4 regions of the Streptomyces sp. NPDC001093 genome follow, and region 1 is predicted to be linked to each of the others. Evidence: riboswitches for the same ligand, from Rfam matches in the RefSeq annotation. Region 1 holds a riboswitch; each other region holds the start of a gene.
What was found. A riboswitch is a leader RNA that binds a small molecule or an ion and turns the genes downstream of it on or off. The one in region 1 is predicted to bind cyclic di-AMP.

Region 2: it holds a riboswitch for cyclic di-AMP, as region 1 does, so the genes downstream of both, ABT288_RS16275 (M23 family metallopeptidase) here and ABT288_RS36765 (transglycosylase SLT domain-containing protein) in region 1, are expected to answer to the same signal.
Region 3: it holds a riboswitch for cyclic di-AMP, as region 1 does, so the genes downstream of both, ABT288_RS00040 (M23 family metallopeptidase) here and ABT288_RS36765 (transglycosylase SLT domain-containing protein) in region 1, are expected to answer to the same signal.
Region 4: it holds a riboswitch for cyclic di-AMP, as region 1 does, so the genes downstream of both, ABT288_RS38325 (C40 family peptidase) here and ABT288_RS36765 (transglycosylase SLT domain-containing protein) in region 1, are expected to answer to the same signal.

What each region holds. Positions count from the first base shown of each region.
Region 1 covers NZ_JBEPBF010000107.1:22,874-29,862, reverse strand. Annotated here, with positions in the region: gene ABT288_RS36785 (ABC transporter permease) at 1-433, opposite strand, end outside; gene ABT288_RS36780 (ABC transporter ATP-binding protein) at 420-1,451, opposite strand; gene ABT288_RS36775 (LolA family protein) at 1,522-2,736, opposite strand; gene ABT288_RS36770 (polyprenyl synthetase family protein) at 3,277-4,287, opposite strand; cyclic di-AMP (ydaO/yuaA leader) riboswitch at 4,853-5,035, shown strand; gene ABT288_RS36765 (transglycosylase SLT domain-containing protein) at 5,041-5,532, shown strand; gene ABT288_RS36760 (HAD family hydrolase) at 5,715-6,527, opposite strand; gene ABT288_RS36755 (FAD-dependent oxidoreductase) at 6,665-6,989, opposite strand, start outside.
Region 2 covers NZ_JBEPBF010000027.1:26,882-33,870, reverse strand. Annotated here, with positions in the region: gene ABT288_RS16300 (DUF5998 family protein) at 1-102, opposite strand, end outside; gene ABT288_RS16295 (hypothetical protein) at 113-526, opposite strand; gene ABT288_RS16290 (bifunctional acetate--CoA ligase family protein/GNAT family N-acetyltransferase) at 540-3,377, opposite strand; gene ABT288_RS16285 (HPr family phosphocarrier protein) at 3,556-3,837, shown strand; gene ABT288_RS16280 (GntR family transcriptional regulator) at 3,983-4,669, opposite strand; gene ABT288_RS16275 (M23 family metallopeptidase) at 4,869-5,612, opposite strand; cyclic di-AMP (ydaO/yuaA leader) riboswitch at 5,625-5,787, opposite strand; gene ABT288_RS16270 (M16 family metallopeptidase) at 6,026-6,989, opposite strand, start outside.
Region 3 covers NZ_JBEPBF010000001.1:5,159-12,147, reverse strand. Annotated here, with positions in the region: gene ABT288_RS00065 (response regulator transcription factor) at 1-557, shown strand, start outside; gene ABT288_RS00060 (GTP cyclohydrolase II) at 596-1,228, opposite strand; gene ABT288_RS00055 (MarR family winged helix-turn-helix transcriptional regulator) at 1,344-1,853, opposite strand; gene ABT288_RS00050 (dihydrofolate reductase family protein) at 1,916-3,049, shown strand; tRNA gene ABT288_RS00045 (tRNA-Met) at 3,129-3,202, opposite strand; cyclic di-AMP (ydaO/yuaA leader) riboswitch at 3,488-3,632, shown strand; gene ABT288_RS00040 (M23 family metallopeptidase) at 3,642-4,667, shown strand; gene ABT288_RS00035 (aldo/keto reductase) at 4,738-5,682, shown strand; gene ABT288_RS00030 (PrsW family intramembrane metalloprotease) at 5,773-6,989, opposite strand, start outside.
Region 4 covers NZ_JBEPBF010000116.1:23,077-30,065, forward strand. Annotated here, with positions in the region: gene ABT288_RS38325 (C40 family peptidase) at 355-1,545, opposite strand; cyclic di-AMP (ydaO/yuaA leader) riboswitch at 1,553-1,724, opposite strand; gene pcrA (DNA helicase PcrA) at 1,987-4,479, shown strand; gene ABT288_RS38335 (M23 family metallopeptidase) at 4,508-6,028, opposite strand; gene ABT288_RS38340 (esterase/lipase family protein) at 6,251-6,989, opposite strand, start outside.

The sequences.
Region 1 (6,989 bases):
CCGTCGTGTACTTGGTGAGCAGCAGCCGGGTGCGGCCGGCCGGGGCGACCAGCAGATAGCGCAGGGTGCCCGTGCCCGCCTCGCCGGCTATCGCGTCGCCCGCGACGACCCCGACGGCCATCGGCAGGAAGACCGGCAGGGTCGCGGCCAGTGCCGTGAACACCAGGAACAGGCCGTTGTTGGTGATCTGCGTCATGAACGCCGGGCCCTGGCCGCTGTGGTCCGCCGTCCCGCCGCCCCGCGTCTGGATCTTCACGACGATCCCGACCAGCACCGGCACGGCGGCCAGCACCCCGAGCAGGGCGAGCGTGCGCCCGCGGCGGAGGGTCGTGACCAGTTCGCTGCGCAGCAGACCGAGCGTCCACAGGGGGCTCGGCCTGCGGGCGGCGGATGCGACCGCCTCGGACACGGGGACCGTCTCAGCCCGCGACATCGAAGCCCTCCCCCGTCAGCGCCACGAACGCGTCCTCCAGCGAGGCCCGTTCGACCGTGAACCCCCGAACCCGGACCCCCGCCACGACCAGGGCCGCGTTCACCTCGGCGAGGTCCCGCGCGGGCGGTTCGCCGGTGACCCTCTCGCCCTCGGCGGTGACGTCCCCGACGCCCTGCTCCTTCAGCACACGGGCCGCCTCGGCCGGATCCGGGGTGGTCACCACCAGCCGTCCGCGCGCCCCGGACGCCAGGTCGGCCACCGCGCCCTGGGTGACGAGCCGGCCCCGCGTCATGACCGCCGCGTGCGTGCAGACCTGCTCGATCTCGTCGAGGAGGTGGGAGGAGAGGAAGACGGTCGTGCCGTCGGCGGCCAGCTCACGGATCAGGGTGCGGATCTCGCGCATGCCCTGCGGATCGAGGCCGTTGGTGGGCTCGTCCAGGACGAGCAGCCGGCGCGGCTGGAGCAGCGCGGCGGCAAGTCCGAGGCGCTGTCTCATGCCCAGCGAGTACGCCTTCGCCTTCTTGCCGGCGGCGGCCGCGAGACCCACCCGGTCCAGGGCGGCGGCGACGCGGGCGTGCCGGGTGCGGGGGTCGGCGGTCGGGTCGGCGGCGTCGTAGCGCAGCAGGTTGTCCCGGCCGGAGAGGAAGCCGTACAGCGCGGGGCCCTCGATGAGCGCGCCGACCTGCGGGAGGACGGACCGGGCCGCCCGGGGCATCGGGCGGCCCAGCACGCGGGCCGTGCCGGCCGTGGGCTCGATCAGGCCCATCAGCATGCGGATGGTGGTGGTCTTTCCCGAGCCGTTCGGACCGAGGAAGCCGAAGACGCTGCCCGCCGGGACGGTCAGGTCGAGGCCGTCGACGGCGAGCTGTCCGCCGCGGTAGCGCTTGGTGAGGCCGCGGGTGGCGATGACGCTCGCCTCCGCGGGCCCCGGGGCAGGCTTCCCCGCGTCCTCCACCTGCCCCGGGGCACGCTTCCCCGCGTTTCCCGCCTCCCGCTCCGTGGCGGACGTTCCGTCCATCGGCTCCCCCTCGGTTCGTGCCTCCGTGAAGGGTGAACGTACGGTCACGGTCCGTAGTGCCCGGAAGGGCTCACTTTCCCGCGTTCGCCGCCTTCACCAGGGCGTCCTTGGTCACCGCGCCGGCGTACACCTTGCCGTCGTCGGTGATCAGGGCGTTGACCAGGCGGGTGGAGAAGACCGTGCCCTTGCCGAACTTGCCCGAGACCTTGTCGCCCAGCGAGCCGAGGAAGCCGCCGAGGTCACCGCCCCGGGAGCCGGTCGGCAGGCCGCCCTTGGCGCCGGTGTCGAAGGTGGCGATGGACGTCCAGCCCTTGCCGAGGACCTCGGCGCCGTTCATGCCCTTGGCGAAGTCCCCACCGGACTCAGGCGCGTGCTTGCGAGCCGCGGAGTCCTTCTTCTCCTCCGTCACCTTCGCACCCCTGGGCGGGGCGAAGTCGAAGGTGGACGCGGCCGGCCTCGCGAAGGAGACCTGGGTGAAGCCCACGTCGAGGACGGCGGCGCCGCCGCTCTTCGGCGTCAGCGTGAACTTCAGCGGCGTACCCGTCTTCGCGTCGACGGCGATGCTGATGGCGCCGACCGTGGTGCCGGACTGCCTGGGCTTGATCAGCAGCTTGTAGGCGTCGCGCCCGGCGACCCGCTCGGTGCCGTCGACGGTGACGGACGTGGTGCCGTCCACCGACTTCAGCGCCTGGTCGGCGAAGTCCTTCGGCGTGGCCGGGGGCTCGGCCCTGTGCTCCTTGCCGGAGTCGGCCGAGATGCCGTGGTACACCTCGTTGGTCTTGCTGTCGTAGCCCCACATGTTCTTGCCGTTGTGGATGAGGCTGTACTCGGAGCCGCTCTCCAGCAGCGACAGCTTCTGCTTCTCGGGGCCGTCGGCGGCCACGCGCAGCGTGTGCGTGCCGGAGACCAGCGAGGTGAGCTGGGACTGCGGATCGGCGGAGGAGCCGTCGCCGGAGCCCTTGCCGGCGGCGGAGGACAGGTTGTTCGCCAGGCCGCCGAGGTTGGGCAGGCCGAGGTCGGTGTCGATCCGCACGGTGCCGGACAGTTGCTGCACGTCCGACTTGGCGATCTTCTCGATGAGCTGCTGCGCGGTGATCCTGGGCAGGTCGGGGTCGCCGGAGGCGGCGAGCGCCGGGACCAGACCGATCGTGGCCGCCGCGACCCCCACCACGGCGACCGGGACCGCGTAACGGGCGGCCCTGCGGCGCCCGGCCTGCCGCTCCTCGTCACGCGCGGCGTCCACTCGCGCGGCGTCCACTGCGTCGTCGGATTCGTACGGTGCCATGTGTGCCTTACCTCCGTCGTCGGCGGCGGCTGTTGTCACGCTGGTCCACCAGAGCCGCCATTCTCACCCGAATCGGTGAGGAGTGGTGATTTCCGTGGCTTCCATCTCACCAAATCAGCCATGAGGAAGCGTCAGACCTCGGAGCCAACTCCGCGTACGCCTGCGGTATGACACGCGGGGGCCGCGACTCCGCCGACCCGTAGGGGTCTCACCGGAACGGACGGGGCTTTACGGGCGCGCAGGGGGCGTACGGATGCACGGGCCGGACGGTCGTACCGATGGCGCAGGGCCGTACGGATGGACGGATCCGGGCCGGTCGCACGGCCGAAGGCGCGCGACGCACGGCCGAAGCGCGCCGGATCCGCACGGCCGGAATCGCGGCGCGGCGGGCGGCGGGGCGGGCCGTGGAGTACGGCCGGAAGCGCGGTGCGGCAGACGGCGCAGGCGGCGGGCCGTGACGTACGGCCGACACGCGGCGCGGCGCACAGCCGGAGGCGTGCCGGTCGTACAACCAGAGGCGTGGCGTGGCGGGCGGCCGGGTCAGCCGGCGCGGTGCACCACCGCGTCGCACAGCTCCAGCAGCGCGGCCTTGGCGTCGCACTCCCGCAGCGGCGCCAGCGCGGCGCGGGCCTCCTCCGCGTACCGGACGGTGTCGCGGCGGGCCTGCTCCAGCGCGGGGTGGGCGCGCAGCGCGGCCAGCGCCTCGGCGTGCCGGGCGTCGTCGCTGAGGTCGGAGTCGAGCAGGTCGCACAGCGCGATGTCCTCGGGCAGACCGAGGCGGGCGGCGCGTTCGCGCAGCCGGAGCACGGGCAGGGTCGGGATGCCCTCGCGCAGGTCGGTGCCCGGGGTCTTGCCGGACTCGTGGGAGTCGGAGGCGATGTCCAGGACGTCGTCGGCGAGCTGGAAGGCGACCCCGAGCCGCTCGCCGTACTGGGTGAGCACGTCCACGACGGTCTCGTCGGCGCCGGACATCATCGCGCCGAACCGGCAGGAGACCGCCACCAGCGAGCCCGTCTTGCCTCCGAGCACGTCCAGGTAGTGCTCGACCGGGTCGCGGCCGTCGGAGGGGCCGGCGGTCTCCAGGATCTGGCCCGTGACCAGCCGCTCGAAGGCGAGGGCCTGCACCCGGACCGCCTCGGGGCCCAGGTCGGCGAGGATCTGGGAGGCGCGGGCGAAGAGGAAGTCGCCGGTGAGGACCGCGACGGAGTTGCCCCAGCGGGTGTTGGCGCTGGCCACGCCGCGCCGCACGGCCGCCTCGTCCATGACGTCGTCGTGGTACAGCGTGGCCAGATGGGTCAGCTCCACGACGACGGCCGACGGCACGATGCCCGGCGCGTAGGGGTCGCCGAACTGGGCCGCGAGCATCACGAGCAGCGGCCGGAACCGCTTCCCGCCGGCTCGTACGAGGTGCTGCGCGGCCTCCGTGATGAACGGGACCTCACTCTTGGTGGCCTCGAGCAAGCCTTCCTCGACAGCCGCCAATCCGGCCTGGACATCGGCTTCCAGAGCCTGGTCCCGCACGCTCAGCCCGAACGGCCCGACGACGGTCACGAGGGGTCTCCTGTCTGCTGGTGTCTGCTGGCGATTACACGGTTTGTCGATAGGTCGCTGCCATCACTCAAGTCAGCGTATCCGGTCCTGTTTCGATCACCGATAGCGCCCACCGGTCCAGGCTGGGCGGTATCGGATCACGACCAGTATGTTTTTGATCAAGTGATATGAGCGGACATTCATCGACTTAACAGGAACAGGCACGGTTTGTCGCGAGCCGAGGAGGCGAGCGGAGTAATACCTACGCCCCGGACAACGACAGGCGCCGCGTCGCGGGTTCCACCACCACCCGCCCGACCCACCCAAATCCCCTATGTCTGATTTGAAATACTTTGTTATTTCGTGAGTTGAGTCACGCACGACCTTCGGCGCCGTGGAGCCGTCAGGCCTCCTCTCCCCTTCCCCTGTCGGCGAGTTGAGGGTTGGCAAACGCAAAGGATCAAGTACCCCAAACGGCACAGACCAAGGTCAAATGGTGCGTTGTGTGAATCGAGTACTTGTTCCCGACATGTGCTCTCGCATACGTTCCGGCCGTCGGGCGGACGCCGAATCCTGCCGCCGCCCGCGTAACCCATCGACGAACTCATTCGTACGGCAGGAGCGGGGGACCCAGGTAAGTCCGCCGGACCGGACGGCACACGCCGCACCGGAACGGCTAGGGGTGAAGCCCTGTCTTCGCACGAAGGCAAGGCCGGGCACCTCCCCGCCCGAACCCGACAGCTCACCTCGCAGGCGCCGGAGAGGACTTCCTTCATGCCCGCTGCCGCTCAGCCCCGCCGCACCCGCACCACCCGCCTCGCCCGTGCCTTCGCCGTCGCCGGCACCGGTGCCGCCGTCCTCGCTGTGTCGCTCGTCGGCGCCACCAGCGCCTCCGCGGCCACCGGCACGACCACCAAGACCGCCGCCACCACCGTCGCCGGGTACCCCAACAACCTCGACGGCTGGATCCGCGAGTCCCTCGCGATCATGGCCCAGAAGGGCATCCCGGGCACCTACAACGGCATTTACCGCAACGTCATGCGGGAGTCCTCCGGCAACCCGCGCGCCATCAACCTCTGGGACTCCAACGCCGCCGCGGGCATCCCGTCCAAGGGTCTGCTCCAGGTGATCGACCCGACCTTCAACGCGTACCACGTGGCCGGCACCTCCTTCGACCCCTACGACCCGGTCGCCAACATCACCGCGGCCTGCAACTACGCCGCCGCCCGGTACGGGTCGATCGACAACGTGTTCAGCGCGTACTGACGGTCCCGCCGACCGGCGCGGAATCGGCCGCCCGGCGTGTGCCCACACCTGACGGAGGGGCACGCGCCGGGCGGCCGTCACTCTTCCGGGGACGGCCGTGCACCTGGGACACCCGTGCACCGAGGACGGTCATGTACAGGGCGGGCCGGGGCGCTGGGCACGGTCCTGTACTGATGTGCCGGTCAGTCGGTCGGGAACAGTCTTTCGAGGACGACCGCGATGCCGTCCTGCTCGTTCGACAGGGTGATCTCGTCGGCCGCCGCCTTGAGTTCGGGGTGCGCGTTGGCCATGGCGACTCCGTGTCCGGCCCAGTCGAACATCGGGATGTCGTTGGGCATGTCGCCGAACGCCAGCGCCTCCTCCGCCGCGATCCCGAGCCGCTCGGCGGCCAGCGCGAGACCGGTCGCCTTGGTCACCCCGGACGGCTGGAGCTCCACGGTCCCCGGCCCGGACATGGTGACCGTGGCCAGCGAGCCCACCACCGCGCGTGCGATGGCCGCCAACTCGTCGTCGGACAGTCCGGCGTGGCGCAGCAGCACCTTGCTGATCGGCGCGCACCACAGGTCGTCGCGCCGGCCGACCCGGACCGCGGGCAGGGTCGGGTGCGGCATCCGGTAGCCGGGCTCGATGAGCGTGAGCCCCTCGACCCCGTCCTGGTCGACGGCCGCGTACACCTGCCCCACCTCGGCCTCGATCTTGCCGAGCGCGGTCTCGGCCAGCTCCCGGTCCAGCCGGACCGACCACAGCAGGCGGCCGGTCCCGGCGTCGTAGACCTGTGCGCCCTGCCCGCACACCGCGAGCCCCGTACAGCCGAGGCGTGCCAGCAGCGGCCGTACCCGCGGGGCCGGGCGGCCCGTCACCACCAGGTGCCGGGCGCCGGCCCGCGCCACCCGCGCGAGCGCGGCGAGCGACCGGTCGGAGACGGTGTCGTCGCCGCGCAGCAGCGTTCCGTCCAGGTCGGTGGCGATCAGTGCGTATGCGGGGGTGGCTGCCATGATCAGAGAATACGGATACCGGGCCCCGCCGACTCACCTTGTCGTCCTGCGCACTTACGTACTGGTCCACCCCAAGTAGTGCCGACCGGCTCCTCGTTGATGATTGTTGACGGGGGGCTCAGGCGCGGCCGGCGGCCTCAGCCGTGGGCCGACGCCACGTGTTTCGCCAGGCGTGGGGAGGCGAACTCCGTGCCGCAGACGAAGCGCATCACCGGGCCGTACGACGATGCCGCCGGCAGGCCGGTGAAGTACAGGCCGGGAACGGACGAGACGAAGCCGGGGCCGAGCTTCGGTGTGCCGCGGCTCACCGCGAGCCGGGTGCGCAGCTCATGGCCGAGGAAGTCCATCGCCGCGACGTCGACACGGTAGCCGGTAGCGGCGATGACGTGGTCGGCGGTGAGCCGCTCGATGTGCCCGCCGTGGGTGCGGACGGTGAGGACGGGGCTGCCGTCCGGTGCCTCG
Region 2 (6,989 bases), on a different contig from region 1:
GCCCACAGCGGCCTCCACCGCCTCGGCCACGAGGGCCGGGTAGTAGCCGCTGCGCTCGATCGCCGAGCGCAGCCCCTGGGTCGTCGTACTGGTCTTGGCCATGGCGTCCATCCTAATCCGTGGGCAAGGGGGGTCCGGGCCAGTCGCGGAGACCGGGGTCGGCCTGCGCACGCGCGCGTGGGCGCCGCTGGACGAGCCCCGGCAGGATGTCCAGCCCCTCCGCGGCGATCAGGCAGGAGACGGGTTCGGGCCCGCCGCCGTCCGCCTCGAACGCGACCACGACGGGCAGCGTTTCGCCCAGTGCTCCCCGCAGCCGTGCCGTCTCGTCGGCGGTGGGCTCACGGAAGACGGGGTCCTGGAAGGCGGAGGGACACGCGACGAAGCCCGGGGCGGTGAAAACGATCTCCAGGCCGTGGTGGTAGGTGAGGTCGTACCCGGCGGCCAGCCGCAGCTGCCCGCCGTGCCGGACGATCACTTTCCAGTCCCACCAGCTGCCCTCGGGCAGCGGGCGGCCGGCGATGTCCATGCGGTCCCCCTGATCAGTAGGCCGGCATCGTGCGCGGGCCCAGGTCGTCGCGGGCCGGTGGCGGCGCGAGCCGTACCGTGGCGCCGAGGACGCTCACCCCGTGCGGGGCGACGACGACCGGTTCCAGGGTGACGGCGACCACCTCCGGATGATCGTCGACCAGCCGGGACACCCGCAGCAGCAGCTCCTCCAGCGCCGGGGTGTCGACGGGCGTGGAGCCGCGCCAGCCGAACAGCAGCGGTGCCGTACGGATCGACCGCACCAGCGAGGTCGCCTCCCGGTCGGTGACCGGGATCAGCCGGTGCGCCATGTCCCCGAGCAGCTGGGAGGCGGCCCCGGCGAGCCCGAACGACAGCACGGCCCCGGCCGCCGGGTCGATCACGGCTCGTACGACGGTGTCGACGCCGCGCGGTGCCATGCCCTGCACCACCGGCCGCAGCCCCTCCGGCTCGCCGAACAGCTCGGTCAACTCGGCGTACGCCCGGCGCAGTTGCTCCTCGTCCGCCAGGTCGAGGCGTACGCCGCCCAGGTCGGCGCGGTGCCTCAGATGCGGGGCGGTGGCCTTGAGGGCGACCGGGTAGCCGAGGGCTCGGGCGGCCTCGGCGGCGGCGTCCGGGGTGGGCGCGGGCAGCGCGCGCCGCACGGGGATGCCGTACGTGCCGAGCAGGCCGCAGGTCTCCGCGTCGGGGATGGTGAGCCCTTCCCCGCGCGCGAGCAGCTCACCGATCAGCCGCGCGGCCCCCTTCTCGTCGATGTCGTCGTACTCCGGTACCTTCCCGGGGTCCATGGCCTCCCGCCGCCACTGCCCGTACCGGACCGCTTCGGCGAGGGCGCGAACGGCCCGCTCGGCTGCGGGATAGGCGGGGATGAGGTGGGTGCCTTCCGGAGGGACCGTCGGCGCGGTGGGCGGTCGTTCCACAGGGCGGCGGAACGGGGGGGCACCGCCCTCCGCGCCGGGTGCCGTGTCAGCGGCCTGTGGTGCGGTGCTCGCCGCGGCCGACAACGCCTCCGCGAGCCCCCCGAGCTCCACATGCACCACCAGCACCGGCTTCCCCGGAACGGCAGCCGCGGCCGACCTCAGCGCCTCGGCCAGCTCCGCCTCCCCCGGCGAGGCTTCCCCGATCGCGGGGATCGCCGTCACCACGACGGAGTCGCAGGTCTCGTCGGCCAGCGCGGCGCCCAGCGCCCGGTGGAAGTCCTCCGCCGTCGCCCCGGTCGTCAGGTCCAGCGGACGCGAGGGCCGCAGGCCCTCCGCCACGCACCGGTCGTACGTCAGCACCCCCAGTGACTCGGAGTTCCCCAGGATCGCCACCCTCGGCCCCGCCGGCAGCGGCTGCCGGGCGAGCAGCAGCCCCGCGTCGACCAGCTCGGTGATCGTGTCGACCCGGATCACCCCGGCCTGCCGCAGCAGGGCGGAGACGGTGGCGTGCGGCAGCCGGGTGGCCCGCACCGTGTGCCCCTGCGGCGCGGAACCGACGCCCTGCACCACGACCAGCGGCTTGGCCGCCGCCGTCCGGCGCGCGAGGCGGGTGAACTTGCGCGGGTTGCCGATGGACTCCAGGTACATGAGGGCGACGTCGGTCTCGGGGTCGTCGTACCAGTACTGGAGGACGTCGTTGCCGGAGACGTCCGCGCGGTTGCCGGCGGACACGAAGGTGGACACGCCGGTGACCCCGGTGACCCCTCCCCCGCGCCGGTGCAGCCGGGACAGCAGGGCGATGCCGATGGCGCCGGACTGGGCGAACATCCCGATGCGGCCGGGCCGGGGCATCTCCGGGGCGAGGGAGGCGTTGAGGCGCACGTCCGGCGCGGTGTTGATGATCCCGAAGGCGTTCGGGCCGATGAGCCGCATGCCGTACGCGCGTGCCTGCTGGACGAGGGCCCGCTGCCGCTCGCGCCCCTCGGGCCCGCTCTCGGCGTACCCGGCGGAGAGCACGACGAGCCCTTGCACCCCGTGTTCCCCGCACTCGGTGACGACGGCGGGCACGTGCTCGGCCGGTACGGCGACCACGGCGAGGTCCACCGGACCGCCGATGTCCCGCACGCGCCGGTGCGCCGGCACGCCGTCGACCTTCTCCAGGTCCTCGGGGAAGGCCTTGTTCACGGCGTGCAGCCGGCCGCCGTAGCCGACGTCCCGGATGTTGCCGAGGACGCTGCGGCCGACGCCGCCGGGGGCGCGGCCGACGCCGACGACCGCGACCGAGCCGGGCATGAGCAGCCGCCGTACCGAGCGGGCCTCGGCGCGCTGCTCCCGCGCGCGCTGCACGGCGAGGGAGCGGTCGGTGGGTTCGAGGTCGAACTCCAGGCGGACGACGCCGTCCTCGAAGCTGCGCTGCTGGGTGTAGCCGGCGTCCGTGAATACCTTGATCATCTTGGTGTTGGCGGGCAGCACCTCGGCGGCGAAGCGACGGATGCCGCGCTCGCGGGCGACCGCCGCGATGTGCTCCAGCAGCGCGGAGGCGACCCCGCGGCCCTGGTGGGCGTCCTGCACCAGGAAGGCGACCTCGGCCTCGTCGGCGGGGGCGGAGGCGGGCATGCCGTCCGCGCCGATGCGGTCGTAGCGTACGGTGGCGATGAACTCGCCGCCGATGGTGGCCGCGAGTCCCACCCGGTCCACAAAGTCGTGGTGCGTGAAGCGGTGGACGTCCTTGGCGGAGAGCCTGGGGTACGGCGCGAAGAAGCGGTAGTACTTCGACTCGTCCGAGACCTGCTCGTAGAAGCTGACCAGGCGGTCGGCGTCATCAACGGTGATGGGCCTGATGCGCGCGGTACCCCCGTCGCGCAGCACCACGTCCGCCTCCCAGTGGGCGGGGTATTGGTGCCGGTCCTGCCGGTCCGCCGAGGTCTGCATGGGCCCCAGAGTACGGCTCGCGTCCGACAACGGCGCGGGGCAGTCTGTGGAGGACGGAAGCCGGAACCGAGGCCGCGGTTCCGGCGCCACGGCGGAGCGGACGAAGGTCCGCTCCGGGCACGCTTCGCGATATGGGAAACTGGTCTAGACAACCCTGAAGACTGAAGGGCAGCAACACATGGCTGAGCGCCGCGTCAACGTCGGCTGGGCCGAGGGCCTCCACGCCCGTCCCGCCTCCATCTTCGTCCGAGCCGCCACGGCCGCAGGCGTCCCGGTGACGATCGCCAAGGCTGACGGCAACCCCGTCAACGCGGCCTCCATGCTGGCTGTCCTGGGCCTGGGCGCCCAGGGCGGCGAGGAGATCGTCCTCGCCTCCGACGCCGAGGGCGCCGACGCCGCCCTGGACCGTCTGGCCAAGCTGGTCTCCGAGGGCCTCGAGGAACTGCCCGAGACGGTCTGAACACCAGCGCACTGATACAGCGGAGCCGCGCCGCCTTTTCGGGCGGCGCGGCTCTGTGTTTCCGGGCTCATTGCGCGCACACCGGAATTGAGGCAGCGGAAATACTTCGCGACCGAATACCTCTTCTTTGTATACGGCGCCCGTGTTAATGCCGAAGGCCCGACATGTTTACGGCATGTTGCGAAGTCCTCACACGCTCGGCGCCCCCGGAAAAACGCAGCCGGTGCGCGGCGGTCGCGCGCTCGGTGTGCAGCGCCGTGACCGCCCGCGCGCGCTCGCCGTCGCCGCGCGCCACCGCGTCGACGATGGCGCCGTGCTCCGCCCAGTACTCCACCGGGCTCGACGGCGCCTCCACCGCGTACATCCAGGAGATCTTGTGCCGCAGCTGGCTGAGCATCGCCGTCAGCGAGGGGCTGCCCGAGGCCTGGGCGAGCGTCTCGTGGAACCAGCCGCCCAGCGAGCGCAGGTCGCCGCTGTTGCCGCTGCGGGCCCGCTCCTGGCCCAGCCTGACGAGGCCACGCAGCACCTTCAGATGGGCCTCGGTGCGCCGCTGCGCGGCCCGGGCGGCCCCGAGCGGCTCCAGCAGCAGGCGCATCTCCAGCAGGTCGGCGGCCTCCTGCTCGGTCGGCTCGGCCACGCACGCGCCCGCGTGCCGGCGGGTCACCACGAAGCCCTCGGCCTCCAGGGTGCGCAGAGCCTCGCGGACGGGGACGCGCGAGACGCCGTAGCGGCGGGCCAGGACTTCCTCGGTCAGCCGGCCGCCGCGCTCGTAGACACCCGCGACGATGTCGTCCCGGATGGCCGTGCACACCGAGTGCGCCGGAATACGCATGACCGACCTCCGCCTTAATCCCCGTGAAACGTCGACGATGGACGCCTGTTCCGTGACTCTATTCCAATGAGCCGGAATTTCCGACGGCGGGCCGGAATCCATGGATATTTTTTGGTCAGCGGATCGGGTGGCGCCCGTGAAAAGACGGCGAAAGCCCCGGCTCGGTGAGCCGGGGCTTCGCATGCAGTGCGACGAGGCGTCAGACGTTCACGCCGTGCTTGCGGAGGTAGGCGACGGGGTCGACGTCCGAGCCGTAGTCGGGGGTCGTACGGGCCTCGAAGTGCAGGTGCGGGCCCGTGGTGTTGCCGGTCGCGCCGGACAGGCCGATCTGCCGGCCCGGGGTGACCTGCTGGCCCACCGAGACGCCGATGGACGACAGATGGCCGTACTGGGTGTACATGCCGTCGGCCATCCTGATCACGATCTGGTTGCCGTACGCGCCGCCCCAGCCGGTGGAGACGACCGTGCCGGAGCCGACCGCGTGGACCGGGGTGCCACTGGCGGCGTGGAAGTCTATGCCCGTGTGGCGGCCGGAGGACCACAGGGAGCTGCTGGCCTGGTAGCCGGTGGAGACGTAGGAGTCGGCTATCGGGGCGACGAAGGCGTTCAGGCGCTCGCGCTCGGCCTCCCGGGCGGCGCGGGCCCTGGCCTCGCGCTCCTCCTTCGCCTTCCTGGCCGCGGCCTCCTCGGCCGCCTTCTGCTCGGCGGCCCGCTGCTGCGCGGTGGCCTGTGCGTCGATGTGCTCGGCGACGTCGTCGCTCACGGCGAGGACGGGCGTGAGGCCGGTCTGCTCCACCGTGTTCTCGGCGGCGAGCGCCGGGGAGGCGGCGAGGGTGCCGATGACACCGGTGGTGGTGAGGGCCGCGACGCCTGCCGCCTGAGCGGTGGTGCGCTTGACCCGGCCGGGCTTGCGGTGCTTCCCGGTGGCGCACATGAACGCCATGGAGTGGCTGGTCCTTTCCTTCCCTCTCGCCTACCGGGTTAGCTGACGGGTTCGGAGCAGGAAGGTCTCCTACGGACTCCCTCGCGCTGGCGCGGGCGCCCGATTCACCCCAGGGACTGCGTGGGTCCCCGGCTCCCCTGGCTCGCGCCGTACGGGGACTCGGCGATGGCTGTCCGGTGCCGCGGGTGCGGCGCACTGCCTACCGACGAACAGCCCGGACGACGCTACGGAAGCCTGCTTCGAACCCCAAACCGATCCGGGCCTTTGTAGCGCATCCCACAGGGCAGACAGGCAACCTCCGTCTCAAATCGGGCATCTGGAGAAGGGAGTGGAACAGCAGGGGCCCTGACGACGAGTCGGTCGTCAGGGCCCCACGCGCGTGTGCCGTCACTCAGCAGCCGTCCCTACGGGGACTACTCGGCCGCCACCACGGTCACTTCACCGATCCCCAGCGCCTCCACCGGTGCCTTGATCTGGGCGGCGTCACCGACGAGGACGGTCACCAGACGGTCCACCGGGAAGGCGTTCACGACGGCCGCCGTGGCCTCCACCGTGCCCGTCGCGGCCAGCTGCTGATACAGCGTCGCCTGGAAGTCGTCGGGCAGGTACTGCTCGACCTGGTCGGCCAGCGTGCTCGCGACGGCGGCCGCGGTCTCGTACTTCAGCGGCGCCACCCCGACGAGGTTCTGCACCGCCACGTCCCGCTCGGCGTCGGTCAGCCCGTCCGCGGCGAGGGTGCGCAGCACCTTCCACAGGTCCTCCAGCGCCGGGCCGGTGTTGGGGGTGTCCACGGAGCCGCTGATGGCGAGCATCGACGCGCCCGTGCCGTCCGGCGCGGACCTGAGGACCTGGCCGAACGCGCGCACACCGTAGGTGTAGCCCTTCTCCTCGCGCAGGACGCGGTCCAGGCGGGAGGTGAGGGTGCCGCCGAGGCAGTAGGTGCCGAGCACCTGGGCGGGCCACACACGGTCGTGCCGGTCGGGGCCGACGCGGCCGATGAGCAACTGCGTCTGCACGGCGCCGGGCCGGTCCACGATGACCACGCGTCCGGTGTCGTCGGCGGTCACCGGCGGCACGGGCCGCGGCTCGCCCGGGGTGCCCGTCCAGGCGCCCAGGGTGTCGAGGAGCAGCGCGTCCAGGTCGACGCCGGTGAGGTCGCCGACGACGACCGCGGTGGCGGTGGCCGGGCGTACGTGCCGGCCGTGGAAGGCGCGTACGGCGGCGGCGTCGATCTTCTCGACCGTCTCCTCGGTGCCCTGGCGCGGGCGCGACATGCGCGCGGCCACCGGGAACAGCTCCTTGGAGAGCTCCTTCGCGGCCCTGCGGGAGGGGTTGGCCAGCTCGTGCGGGATCTCGTCCAGGCGGTTGCGGACCAGC
Region 3 (6,989 bases), on a different contig from region 1:
CCGTGGACAACGGCCCCGACCTGCTGGCCGCGGTGGCGGCGGAGAGCCCCCAGGCGGCGATCGTGGACGTACGACTGCCACCGACCTTCACCGACGAGGGCCTGCGCGCCGCACTGGAGGCCCGGCGGCTCACCCCCGGGCTTCCGGTCCTGGTCCTCTCCCAGTACGTCGAGCAGCTCTACGCCCGCGAGTTGCTGGCCGCCGGACAGGGCGGCACGGGGTACCTGCTGAAGGACCGGGTGATGGACGGCGCCCAGTTCATCGACGCGGTGCGACGCGTGGCGGCGGGCGGCACCGCGATGGATCCCGAGGTGATCGCCCGTCTGCTGGCCCACAACTCCGCGGACGGCGCCGTGGCCGCACTGAGCCCGCGCGAGCGGGAGGTGCTCGCGCTGATGGCGGAGGGGCGTTCCAACGCTGCCATCGCCCAGCACCTGGTGATCACCGAGCGATCGGTGTCCAAGCACACGGCCTCGATCTTCACGCGGCTCGGCCTGCAGCCCTCCGACGACGACAACCGGCGCGTCCTCGCCGTGCTGGCGTACCTCAACCGCTGAGTGCGGTGATCGGTCGTGGTCCGGCCGACCCGCCGGGCTCAGCTCACGCTCAGTTCCGCGAGCGGCAGCGTGTGCCGGGTCTGGAGGACCTTCGCGCGCAGGTAGCGGACGTTGTGGGCGGTGGTGAAGACACCGGTCGGCACCCGGTCCCGTACGACCACGTCCAGTTCCCGCAACTGCTCGGCCTTGTCGGGGTTGTTGGACAGCAGGTCCAGCTCCCCGATGCCGAGGGCGGCGAGCATCTGCGCGGCGGCCGTGTAGTCGCGGGCGTCCTCCGGCAGGCCGAGCGCGGCGTTCGCCTCGTAGGTGTCGAGGCCCTGGTCCTGGAGGGCGTAGGCGTCGAGCTTGTTGTAGAGGCCGATGCCGCGGCCCTCCTGGCGGAGGTAGAGCAGGACTCCGCCGCGGTCGGCGATGCGCTCGACCGCCTCGCGCAGCTGGGGTCCGCAGTCGCAGCGGGCCGAACCGAAGACGTCGCCGGTCAGGCACTCGGAGTGCAGGCGCACCAGTGGGACGGTGCCGGGGGCGGGGTCGCCGAGGACGACGGCGACATGCTCCTGGCCGTCGGCCAGGCCGTGGAAGGTGACGAGTTCGGCGTCGACGCCGTAGCCGTCGTGGAAGCGCAGCGGTACCCGGACGCGGGCGCGCGGCGTGGCGGCGGGGATGTCGGGCATGCGGGTCCCTCCGGGTGCGGACAGGTGCAGGTGCTTCAGATTTGAAGCAGCGCTTCGCACGGACCCTACCCCATGTTTCAAACTTAAAGCAATCAGGAATCACGAACGGCGGGAATCACGAACAGGACGAACGGCGCCGCCAGGGCACGTCCTCCGTCCCGGACTCGGCGTCGCCGCCCTGCAGCCCGCGCGCGATCCCCGTGCAGATCTCCTCCAGCTGCCGCACCTGCTCCGGAGTGAGCCGGTCGAACAGGGTGGCGCGCACGGTCTCGACATGCCCGGGCGCCGTGCGCTCCAGTGCGGCCATCCCCTCGTCCGTCAGTACGGCGATGCTGCTGCGCTTGTCCCATCGGCAGTCCTCCCGCCGTACCAGCCCGTCCCGCTCAAGGCGGGTCACCGCGTACGTCAGCCTGCTGCGCGTGATCTTCAGCGACTCGGCGAGGTCGGTCATCCGCAGCCGCCGGTCGGGCGCCTCGGACAGGTTGGCCAGCACGGAGTAGAACAGGTGCGGCATGCCGGCGTCCTGCTGGAGCTGTCGGTCGATCGCGTCCTCCAGAAGGTGCGTCGCGGCCATGTACGCGCGCCAGGCGCGCTGCTCCTCGGGGCTGAGCCAGCGGGTCGTCATGCCGCCAGTGTAAGTTTGTTTCAAACTTGAACCAAGACTCGCCTCGCAGGGAGACCGCGCCGATGTCGTACCCGTACGTGCTGCTGTCCGCCGCCGTCTCTCTCGACGGCTACCTGGACGACACCGGCCCCGACCGGCTCCTGCTGTCCAGCCCGGCCGACTTCGACCGGGTCGACGCGGTACGGGCCTCCGTCGACGCCATCCTGATCGGCGCCGGCACGATCCGCGCCGACAACCCGCGACTGCTGGTCAACTCCGCCGAGCGCCGCGCGGCGCGGGTGCGGGCGGGCCGGCCGGAGTACCCGCTGAAGGTGACCGTCACCGCCACCGGCGACCTCGACCCCGATGCCAACTTCTGGCACACCGGCGGCGACAAACTCGTCTACACGACCGACGAGGGCGCCGAGCGGGCCGTCCGCCGCGTCGGCGGCACCGCCGACGTCGTCCCGCTCGGCCCCGGCCTCGACTGGCGGGCCCTGCTGTCCCACCTGCACGACGTGCGCGGGGTCGGACGGCTGATGGTCGAGGGCGGCGGCACGGTCCACACCCAGCTGCTCCAGCTGGGGCTCGCCGACGAGCTCCAGCTGGTCCTCGCGCCGCTGTTCGTCGGCGACCCGGCCGCGCCCCGCCTGTTCGGCCCCGGCGGCTACCAGGCCGGCCGGCTGCGCCTGACCGAGACCCGCCGGATCGAGGACGTTGTTCTCATGCGCTACGAGCCCACGGCCCCCGGCACGGGTGCCGTCGCCACCGCCGCCGACCGTCACTGGCTGCGCACCGCCTGCGAGCTGGCCGCGCTGTGTCCGCCCTCGCGGACCGCGTTCAGTGTGGGGGCGGTGGTGGTCGCGGCCGACGGTACGGAGCTCGCGCGGGGTCACTCGCGCGAGGGAGACGACCCAGTGGTCCATGCGGAGGAGGCCGCCCTCGCCAAGCTCGACCCGGCGGATCCGCGGCTGGCCGGCGCCACGGTGTACAGCAGCCTGGAGCCCTGCGCCCGGCGGGCCTCGCGGCCCGCGCCCTGTGCCGAGCTGATCCTTCGGGCGGGGGTGCGCAGGGTGGTCACGGCCTGGCGGGAGCCGGACACGTTCGTGGACGCGGCCGACGGGAGCGGCGTCCTGGCGAAGGCGGGCGCGGAGGTGGTCGTCCTGCCCGAGCTGGAGGGCCCCGCCAAGGCGCCGAACGGGCATCTGCTGGGGTGAGCCCGCCCCGGCCCGTCCCGTACAGGGGCGGAAAGCACTCAGGGCCGGAATCCCATGGATTCCGGCCCTGAGCCTTCAGTAGCGGGGACAGGATTTGAACCTGCGACCTCTGGGTTATGAGCCCAGCGAGCTACCGAGCTGCTCCACCCCGCGTCGTTGTGTCTCTACTGTACACCACCCGGTGTGCCGCCCGGCGCCACCTGATCGTCTTCACCCACAGTGACCGGACGGACGCCCTCCGCATAACATCTGAGTCACCATCAAAAACGCCGAGACTCCTGAGCGGCGGCCAACTCGCCCCATTTGCCGCACTCCTGGCCGGTAAGTCCCGCTCGGAAAAGGTTAATGATCAAGCCGAACGGCTTGGAAAGTGACTCGCAGGTCTATTAACGTTCGATAACGCAGCGCGGTCGTCCCAGCCGCCACAAGAGGCGGCTCCGTGCGCACGCGCCTAATCCCGCAAGGGAGCCGGGGAACCACCACCTTGGGGTGAATCGCGCGGATACCGGCCGGTATACGCGCGTAGGAGACCTTCCTGCTCCGAACCCGTCAGCTAACCCGGTAGGCGGAGGAAGGAAAGGAGTACGCCCGAGTGGCGTCCAACCGGCCCGCCCCAGAAGCCCCGTTCGTGCCCCCGCAAGCCCAGCCGGAGACCTTCGGCTACGGCGCCTACCGCGCCGAGGAGGGGCCCTGGGAGGAGTGGAACCCCACCGAGGACTCCGTCTCCCCGGTCCGTGGCCGGCACCGCGTCGCCAAGCAGCGCGGCGGCTTCGCGCGCAGCTCCACCGTCCTCGGCGTCGGCGTGATGGCCGCGGTCGGCGCGGGCGGCATGGCCAGCGCCAACACCGGCAAGCCGCCGGTCTCCATATCCCTGCCGGACCTGAACTCCGTCGAGCACATCTTCGGCGGCTCCTCCGACACGCCCCAGGCCACCGCCACCGGCCTCAGCAAGGTCGGTGTGACCACCGACAGCGCCGGCGGCGGCAACGCCGGCGAGGCCCTGCGCAACCGGATCATGGCCCAGGCCGAGCAGCAGCAGAACAAGGCCGACAGCAAGGCCACCGTCGCCGCGATCGCCGCGGCCGACAAGCAGACCGCCGCCGCGGCCGCCAAGGCGGAGCAGGCCGCCGCCGCCGAGGCCGCCGACGCCAAGGCGAAGGCGGAGGCCGACGCCAAGCAGGCCGCCGAGGCCAAGCGGCTGGCCGAGCTGGCCAAGGAGTACACGCTGCCGGTCGTCTCGTACACGATCACCGGAACCTTCGGGCAGCCCGGCGCGATGTGGTCCTCCGGCTACCACACCGGCCTCGACTTCGCCGCCCCCACCGGCACCCTCATCAAGGCCGTCCACAGCGGCACGGTCACCCAGGCCGGCTGGGCGGGCGCCTACGGCTACCGCACCGTCATCACCCTGGACGACGGCACCGAGCTGTGGTTCTGCCACCAGTCCTCGATCAACGTCTCCGTCGGGCAGAAGGTCTCCACCGGCCAGGTCATCGGCCGCGTCGGCGCCACCGGCAACGTCACCGGCCCGCACCTGCACCTGGAGGTCCACCCGAACGGCCAGGCGACCGCCATCGACCCGGCGCCGTGGCTGCGGGACAAGGGCCTCACCCCCTGACGCCTCCGTTCGGGCGATCCTGACGCCGGTGGTGGAATGCGGTCATCCACCGCCGGCGTTGGCACAGAGCATGACCTCTCTGCGCACACTCGGCTCCTCCGACCTCCAGGTCTTCCCGCTCTGCCTCGGCGGCAACGTCTTCGGCTGGACCGCCGACGAGGACACCTCCTTCGCCGTCCTCGACGCCTACACGGCGGTCGGCGGCAACTTCATCGACACCGCCGACTCCTACACGGCGTGGATCGAGGGCCACCGGGGCGGCGAGTCCGAGACGATCATCGGCAAGTGGGTCAAGGCCCGCGGCAACCGCGACCGCGTCGTCATCGCCACCAAGGTCAGCCAGCACCCCGAGTTCCAGGGCCTGTCCGCCGCCAACATCAAGGCCGCCGCCGACGCCTCCCTGCGCCGCCTGGACACCGACTACATCGACCTCTACTACACCCACTTCGACAAGCCCGAGATCCCGGTCGAGGAGATCATCGGCGCGCTGGACGAGCTGGTGAAGGCGGGCAAGGTCCGCCACATCGCCGCCTCCAACATCAGCCCCGAGCGCCTCAAGGCCTCGCTCGAGGTCTCCGACCGCGAGGGTCTGGCCCGCTACGTCGCCCTCCAGCCCCACTACAACCTCGTCTCCCGCGACACCTACGAGGGCCCGCTGCAGGACCTGGCCGCCAAGGAGGGCCTGTCCGCCGTGCCGTACTTCTCCCTCGCCGCAGGCTTCCTGACCGGCAAGTACCGCCCCGGCACCAAGGTCGACAGCGCCCGCGCGGGCCGGGCCCAGGAGTACGCGGAGACCGAGCGCGGCCAGAAGGTCCTCGCGGCCCTGGACGAGATCGCCGGCGCCCACGACGCCCCCGTCGCCACGGTCGCCCTCGCCTGGCTGGCGGCCCAGCCGACGATCACGGCCCCGATCGCCTCGGCCCGCACGCCGGCCCAGCTCCCGGCCCTCCTGGCCGTGGCGGACCTGAAGCTGACGGAGGAGGAGCTGGCGCGGCTGACGGCAGCGTCTGCCTGAGCCCTCCCGCCGGCTTGATTCCTCCGCCGCAACGGCGCTCGGCCACGACGGCGGATTCCGGCGGTGCCATACCCTCCGCCACCCGATCGGTCACGACTGATACGGGTTGTAAGCAGAGTAGGGCGCCGCCGGACTGCCGTACCCCGGCCGATACGCCGTGGGCATCGGCACCGGCGCCGCGTACATCGGCCGAACCGGTGGAGCCATCCGCGCCGCATACTCCAGCGCCGGCCGTGCCGCGTTCCTCCGCTTCCACAGCTCGTCCAGCAGCTCCCGCTCCCGTACGACGAAGTCGGCCCCGGCCTTCCCCTGACGCCCCCGGCGCCGCAGGAACGCGAGCGAGGTGGCGTCCGTCTCGTAGCGCGCCACCTCCCGCGCCACCGGCTTGCCGCCGTGGTGCCGGGCGTAGTCACGGGCCGTCCGCCGGGCCCGCATCGACCCGAGCGCGAACGGCTCGGCCGGCCCCAGCCACCCGGCCAGCACATACGCCGGCAACTCCTCGCGCACGGTGCGCAGTTCCCGCTGCCGCGTCCAGATCGCGAGCCAGGTCAGCAGCCCGAACACGGGCACCATGAATCCGCCGTAGACGGCGAAGAAGCCGAACTCGCCGAAGGTGGAGGAGCCGTTCCAGAAGGCGTGCATGCTCATCGCGAGCAGCAGACCGCAGACCGGCAGCAGCGCCCGCCGGGCGCGCTGCCGCTCGGCGGAGAGCGCGGCGATGCCGAAGCCGAGGCCGGTCATGGTGGTGAACAGGGGGTGCGCGAACGGGGACATCACGATGCGCACGAAGAAGGTGGCGGCGGTGACGGAGGGGATGCCGCGGCCGCCGCTGAGCTGGTCGGCCCCGAAGGCCGTACCCAGGTAGAGGATGTTCTCGGTGAACGCGAACCCGGTGGCGGTGATGCCCGCTATCACCACCCCGTCGACGATCCCGGTGAAGTGACGTCTGCGGAAGAGAAAGACCAGCAGCACGGCCGCGGCCTTGGCGGACTCCTCCACGATGGGCGCGATCACGGTGGCGCCCAGGGTGTTCGCACTGGCCGGATCGGCCGTGGCGGTGGCTATCCATTTCGTCGCGAAGCTGTTGGCGACGATGGCTATCAGCGCCGCCGCGCAGGCCCCCCAGGCGAACGCGAAGAGCAGGTTCCGCCAGGGGCCGGGCTCGACCCGGTCCAGCCACCGGAATGCCGCTATGAGCCACGGCACGGGCAGCACGGCGAGACCGAGCCCGACGAGAAACCCCTCGGTACCGGTCTGTCTGCGCACCAGCGCCAGGATGACGAGCCCGGACAGCGCGAGCAGTGTGA
Region 4 (6,989 bases), on a different contig from region 1:
AGGCAGGGGAGCCCCGCGCGGGCGGGGGAGACAGGGGAGGCCGCGCGCGGGCGTGGGGGCGGGCGAGGCCGAGCGTGTCCGGAGGCAGAAGGGCCACGCATGTCCGGCGGCAGGGAACGCGGCAGCGAAGACTGCACCCGGGCATCGGCGCAGGAAAGACCGGCACGCGCGTGCGGGAATCAGCGGTCCGGGTGGCGAGGCTCAGGGCGTCGGCAGGGCGTGCGTGGGCGTGTGGATCCGGCGGCCCCGGGCACGGGAGACCACGACTCCGGCACGCGCGCGTGCACGTGCACTGCGGTGGCACGCGCGCGTGGAGCGGGAGGGGCTGGGCCGCGCCGGTGGTCCGGGTGGCGGTCAGCCCGGTCGGACCACGCTGTGGATGATCGACTCGCCGCCGTAGTAGATCGACTCCTCACGGACGTACGCGCCCGGCTTCGGGGCGTGGATCATCATGCCGTTGCCTATGTAGATGCCGACGTGGCTGATGTCGTCGTAGAAGAAGACCAGATCGCCCGGCCGCGCGTCGGCGAGCGAGACCGTGGTGCCCGCGTTGACCTGGTCGTACGTGGTGCGCGGAAGCGTGACGCCGGCGGCTCTCCAGGCGGCCTGGGTGAGGCCCGAGCAGTCGTAGGAGTCCGGCCCGATGGCGCCCCACACATACGGCTTGCCGATCTGCGCGCGGGCGAAGGCGAGCGCCTTCTCGGCCTTCGTGTCGTACGAGCCGGTCGTCGTGGACCCGGTCGAGCCGGAGCCCGTCGAACCGGATCCGGATCCGGACCCCGTGGGCGATGACGACGAGGAGGACGACGGTGACGACGAGGCGGCCTGCTGCTGAGCCGCCTGCTGCTTCGCCAGCTCGGCCGCCTTGCGCGCCGCCTCCTGCTGCTTCTCCCGCTCGATGGCGGCCAGGCGCGCCTTCTCCTGGGCCGACAGCTGCGACAGCAGCTCGCGCGCCGAGGCCAGCTTCTTCTGGACGGTGGCCTTGGCGGTCTGCAGGTCGTGCTGTGAGTCGGTCAGCGTCTGCAGGCTCTGCGCGGCCTCCCGCCGCTGCTTCATGGTCGCGGCCTGCTCGCCGATGTAGTCGTCGACCGCGCTCTTCTCCCGCGAGGTCAGCCGGTTCATCAGCTGGGTCTGGTCGAAGTAGTCCTGCGGGTCGTTGGCCAGCAGGAAGGTGGCCGTGCCGGGAGCGGCGGCACCGGTGCGGTACTGCGCCGCGGCGAAGGAGCCCAGTTCCTCGCGGGCCTTGTTGAGGCGTGCCGTGCGCCGGGCGACGTCGTCGCGCAGGGCGTCGACGCGGCCCCGCTGTCTGACGGACCGCTCCTTGGCCGCGTCGTACTTCTCGGTCGCCGACTCCGCCTGGCGGTAGAGGTCGTCGACCTTCTTCTCGACCTCCTCCAGGCTCGGCTTGGTGCGATCGGTACTCGGGGCGGCCTCTGCGGTCTGCGAGAGCACGGCCATGGAGGTGAGGGCGGCGGTGGCGAGGGCGGGGGTGCGAAGGCCCGATCCGATGGATCCGCCGGGGCGCGTCTTGCGGTGCGACGCCAAGGGAGGCGACTCCTTCCAATGGGCCGCCTACCGGGTTAGCTGTCGGGTTCGGGCGGTGGTTCGGAAGGGTTGCCCTACGGCGGCGTCCCGGGTGGGAGCCGGCCGATTCACCCCAGAGGTCGGTGGGTCCCCGGCTCCGGGCGCCCTGCGGGGCACACCGGACTCGGCGGAGGCCGTGCGGCCCGGCGAGGTTCGCCGGTAGGGGTCGTACGGCCCGCACGCACGCTAGCCAACTCGTGTGACTCCTGTGAAGGTTGGTGCGTGATATGTCCGATACATTTTCGTGACCTGGGGCAGGTTTCGCTCCTGTGTCATCGGGTGGTTCCGTTGTGTGAGCAGGCGGAGGCTCATTCCGCGGTCACGATCAACTCTCTTCCGGAACCGGCCATGTTCCGGGGACTGCGACCGGTTGTCGGTGGGGCGCCCTAGACTCGGAGAGCGATGAGCAGCCTCTTTGACGACAGCTTCCTGGCGGACCTCCAGGCCCCTCGCGGGCACGAGGAGGAGCCCCCGCCGCCGCCCGACGACGATCACGCTCCGGAGCCGCTTCCGGACGATCTGTTCGGCGGGAAGTTCGACGCGCCGCCGGAGCGGGACGCGTACTACCGCGACGGCGCCCCGCGCCCCGCGATCGACTCGGCGGCGCTGCTGGAAGGGCTGAACGACAACCAGCGGGCCGCGGTCGTGCACGCCGGTTCCCCGCTGCTCATCGTGGCCGGCGCCGGCTCGGGCAAGACCCGCGTGCTCACCCACCGCATCGCCCATCTGCTCGCCGAGCGGCACGTGCACCCGGGCCAGATCCTCGCGATCACCTTCACCAACAAGGCCGCGGGCGAGATGAAGGAGCGTGTCGAGCAGCTCGTCGGCCCGCGCGCGAACGCGATGTGGGTGATGACCTTCCACAGCGCGTGCGTGCGCATCCTGCGCCGCGAGTCGAAGAAGCTCGGCTTCACGTCGTCGTTCTCGATCTACGACGCCGCCGACAGCAAGCGCCTGATGGCCCTGGTCTGCCGCGACCTGGACCTCGACCCCAAGCGCTTCCCGCCGAAGTCGTTCAGCGCCAAGATCAGCAACCTGAAGAACGAGCTGATCGACGAGGAGGACTTCGCCGCCCAGGCCACCGACGGCTTCGAGAAGACCCTCGCCCAGGCCTACGCGCTCTACCAGTCGCGCCTGCGCGAGGCCAACGCGCTCGACTTCGACGACCTGATCATGACGACGGTCAACCTCCTGCGCGCCTTCCCCGACGTCGCCGAGCACTACCGCCGCCGTTTCCGGCACGTCCTCGTCGACGAGTACCAGGACACCAACCACGCCCAGTACGCGCTGGTGCGGGAACTCGTCGGCACGGGGGAGCGCTCCGCCGAGGAGGGCGACACCCCGCCCGGCGGGTACGACCTCCCGCCCGCCGAACTGTGCGTCGTCGGTGACGCGGACCAGTCGATCTACGCCTTCCGGGGCGCGACGATCCGCAACATCCTGCAGTTCGAGGAGGACTACCCGAACGCGACGACGATCCTGCTGGAGCAGAACTACCGCTCCACGCAGACCATCCTGTCCGCCGCCAACGCGGTCATCGAGCGCAACGAGTCCCGCCGCCCGAAGAACCTGTGGACCAACGCCGGGCAGGGCGCGCGGATCACCGGCTACGTCGCCGACACCGAGCACGACGAGGCCCAGTTCGTCTCCGACGAGATAGACCGCCTGGTCGACGCGGGCGAGGCCAAGGCGGGTGACGTCGCCGTCTTCTACCGCACCAACGCCCAGTCCCGTGTCTTCGAAGAGGTCTTCATCCGTGTCGGCCTGCCCTACAAGGTCGTCGGCGGTGTCCGCTTCTACGAGCGCAAGGAGGTCCGGGACGTCCTGGCCTACCTGCGCGTCCTCGCCAACCCCGAGGACTCGGTGCCGCTGCGCCGCATCCTCAACGTGCCCAAGCGCGGCATCGGCGAGCGCGCCGAGGCGATGATCGACGCCCTCGCCCAGCGCGAGAAGGTCAGCTTCCCGCAGGCGCTCAAGCGCGTGGACGAGGCGTACGGCATGGCCGCGCGCTCCACCAACGCCGTCAAGCGGTTCAACACGCTGATGGAGGATCTGCGTACGATCGTCGAGTCCGGCGCGGGCCCCGCGACCGTCCTGGAGGCGGTGCTCGAACGCACCGGCTATCTGGCCGAGTTGCAGGCCTCCACCGACCCGCAGGACGAGACTCGCATCGAGAACCTCCAGGAACTCGCGGCCGTGGCCCGGGAGTTCGAGCAGGAGCGCGGCGAAGGCGAGGCCACTTCGCTGGCCGACTTCCTGGAGCAGGTGGCGCTGGTCGCCGACTCCGACCAGATCCCCGACGAGGACGAGGAAGGCTCCGGCGTCATCACCCTGATGACCCTGCACACCGCCAAGGGCCTGGAGTTCCCCGTCGTCTTCCTGACCGGCATGGAGGACGGCGTCTTCCCGCACATGCGCGCCCTCGGCCAGACCAAGGAGCTGGAGGAGGAGCGGCGCCTGGCGTACGTCGGCATCACACGCGCGCGGGAGCGGCTCTACCTCACGCGGTCGACGATGCGCAGCGCCTGGGGCCAGCCGTCGTACAACCCGCCCTCCCGCTTCCTGGAGGAGATCCCGGCCACCCATGTGGACTGGAAGCGGACGGGAGCGACGGCGCCGGTGTCCTCCGGCCCGGCCTCCGGGATCGCGGCCTCGCTGTCCTCGAGCCGCTCGCGCTCCTCGGCGTCGGGCGCGTCCGGGTTCGCCACCCGGCGGACCACGGAGAAGCCGGTGGTCGCGCTGGCCGTCGGGGACCGGGTCACCCACGACCAGTTCGGGCTCGGCACGGTCGTCGGTGTGAAGGGCACGGGCGCGAACGCGGAGGCCACGATCGACTTCGGCGACACCAAGCCGAAGCGGCTGCTGCTGCGGTACGCGCCGGTGGAGAAGCTGTAGGGGCCCCGGGGGCTCAGGCCCCCGGGTTCTACGTCGGGTCGAGCCCGTGGCTGCGCAGCCACGGCAGCGGGTCTATGGCCGCCCCGCCCGCGGGCCGTACCTCGAAGTGCAGGTGCGGGCCGGTGGAGTTGCCGGAGTTGCCGGAGTAGGCGATCGGCTGGCCGGCCTTGACGGACGTCCCGGCGGGAACGCGGTAGCTGGACAGATGGCAGTACCAGGTCTCGGTGCCGTCCTTCGCCGTCACGATCATCATGTTGCCGTAGGCGCTGTTCCACTTGGTGGAGACGACGCCGTCGGTCGCGGCCATCACCGTGGTGCCGTACGAGACGGGGAAGTCGATGCCCGTGTGCACGGACATCCAGTTCACCCCGGCCTGCCCGAAGTAGGCGCTGAGCCCCTTCTGCAAGACCGGCAGCACGAACTTGGGGCGCAGCCGCTCCTTGAGCGCGGCCGCTGCGGCGGCCTTCTTCTTCTCCAGCTCCTGCTGGTTCTTGAGGTCGAGCCGTTCCTGTGTCCGGCTCGCCCGGTCGGCGAAGTCGTGAGCGCCGGCGGACAGGGTGTTGAGCTGGGTGTCCAGCTTGCTGTTGGCGGCCGAGGCCTTGACCGTGTGCGCGTCCGAGGCGGAGACGGAGGTGTCCTGGCCGTTGCCGCTCAACGCGCCGACCGAGGCTGCGGCGATGCCGGCGACGCCCACCACACAGGCCGAGGGCACGGCGACGGTGAGCAGCGCGGAGCGCTTGGGGGTCGTACGACGGCGGGAGCGCGCGGCGCTGCGTGCGCCGGCGCGGGTCGTCGGCACGCTCTCTTCCTGGTCGTCCAGCAGGCCGGGCCCGGCGGACGGTTCGTCCGCGGCCTCCGACTCGTTCGACTCGTCGTCCCCGGTGTGGGGTTCGCCGAACGCGGTGGCCTCGTACGCCGCCTCGTCCTCGTACGGGCCCTGCTGGTACGGCACCTGCGCGAAGGCCGCGGTCGCCTGCGGGTCGCCGACCTGGTCGAAGACGGCGGTGGTCTGCTGGACGAACGGTTCGCCAGCCTGCTCGGCCGCCGCCGGCACGGCCTGGCCACCGGAGTTCCACTGCGTCGCGTCGAACGTGCCCGACTCGAAGGTCTGGGTGCCCCACGCCCACTGCTGGGTCGGTTCGGCGATACCCGACTGGTCGGGCTGCAGCCAGGCGCTCGCGTCCCACTGGCCGCTGATGTCGTTGCCCGTCGCCTGGGCGGGGATGGTCCAGGAGGCGGAGTCGTGGACGCCGGAGTCGTAGGCGCTGTGGTGCTGGGCCGTGTACGGGTCGTAGCCCGGGGTCTGGCCGGTCTGCCACTGCGTGCTGTCGTACGCGCCGGTGCCCTGCTCCCCGGGCAGGCTGCCGAAGAGCGGGTCCGTGGAGAAGGAGCCGGTGGTGTCCGGAAAACCGGTGGTGTCGTAGCCGCCGTACGTGGTGAAGTCGCCGTAGGGGGCTCCATGCGTTCCGTACGGCGCGTAGTGCGCGGCGGAGGCGTCGGAAGCCGGGGCCGGGGTGGTCATGGTCCCCGACGGGTGACGGTCGTTCACCAACTTCTCTTTCGCCTCGACAACAGGGGCTGCCAGAGCAGTGCGGCGACTGTACCCGCCGGTACCTGGGCGCGACAATCTTCAGCTGGTTTCGCGCCCGCCGTAAACGGGCATTCGGCGGCGTTTCGGGGGGCGCCGGACACGAGTTTGGCCGAGAGTTCGATTGACGTTCGATGTGTGGTGACTGTTCGTCACCTGTGCGTCACTCCGCCGTCGGAAATGTCACGCCACCGTCAGGTCGCCGGCGACACGGTCCCCGGGGTGCGGGGCGTCGAGCGCCTCGCGTATCCCGGCCGCGACGGCGGGGTGCACGGGCAGGGCGAGATGCCCGATGCCGGTCACCCGGACGTTCTGCGCGTCGAGGTCGGGGTGCTCCAGGCAGGCCGTCTGCAGCGGCACCATCACGGAGTCCAGGTCGCTCCAGAAGCTGACGAACCGGGTACGGCAGCCGGGCGCGGGCCGGGTCAGCTCCTCGATGACCCCCGAACCGGGCCGCATCTGGCGCACGATCGGATGGGCGTTGGCCAGCGGAGCCGCGCTGGTCCCGGAGTGCGGTGTACCCAGCGTGACGAGGGTGCGCACCCGCAGGTCGCCACCCAGGCACTGAACGTAATAACGGGCTATCAGCCCGCCGAGGCTGTGCCCCACGATGTCGACCCGGTCGCTGCCGGTGCGCTCGCAGATCTCCTCGAGGTGCCGGCCGAGCAGCTCGGCTGCGGCGCGGATGTCGCAGGTCAACGGGGAGTAGTTGAGCGAAATGACGCGCTGCCTGCCGTGCTGGGCGAGGTTGCGGCGCAGCAGCAGGAACACCGAGCGGTTGTCGATGAAACCGTGCAGCAGCACCACCGGCGGGCCGGACCGAACCGGCAGCTGGGCGGTGCCGTCGCCGGCGGGCAGGGCGGGGGAGCGGCGCTCCTGGGTGAGGCCGGTCGGGTACAGCAGGAGATGGCCGGCCAGGATC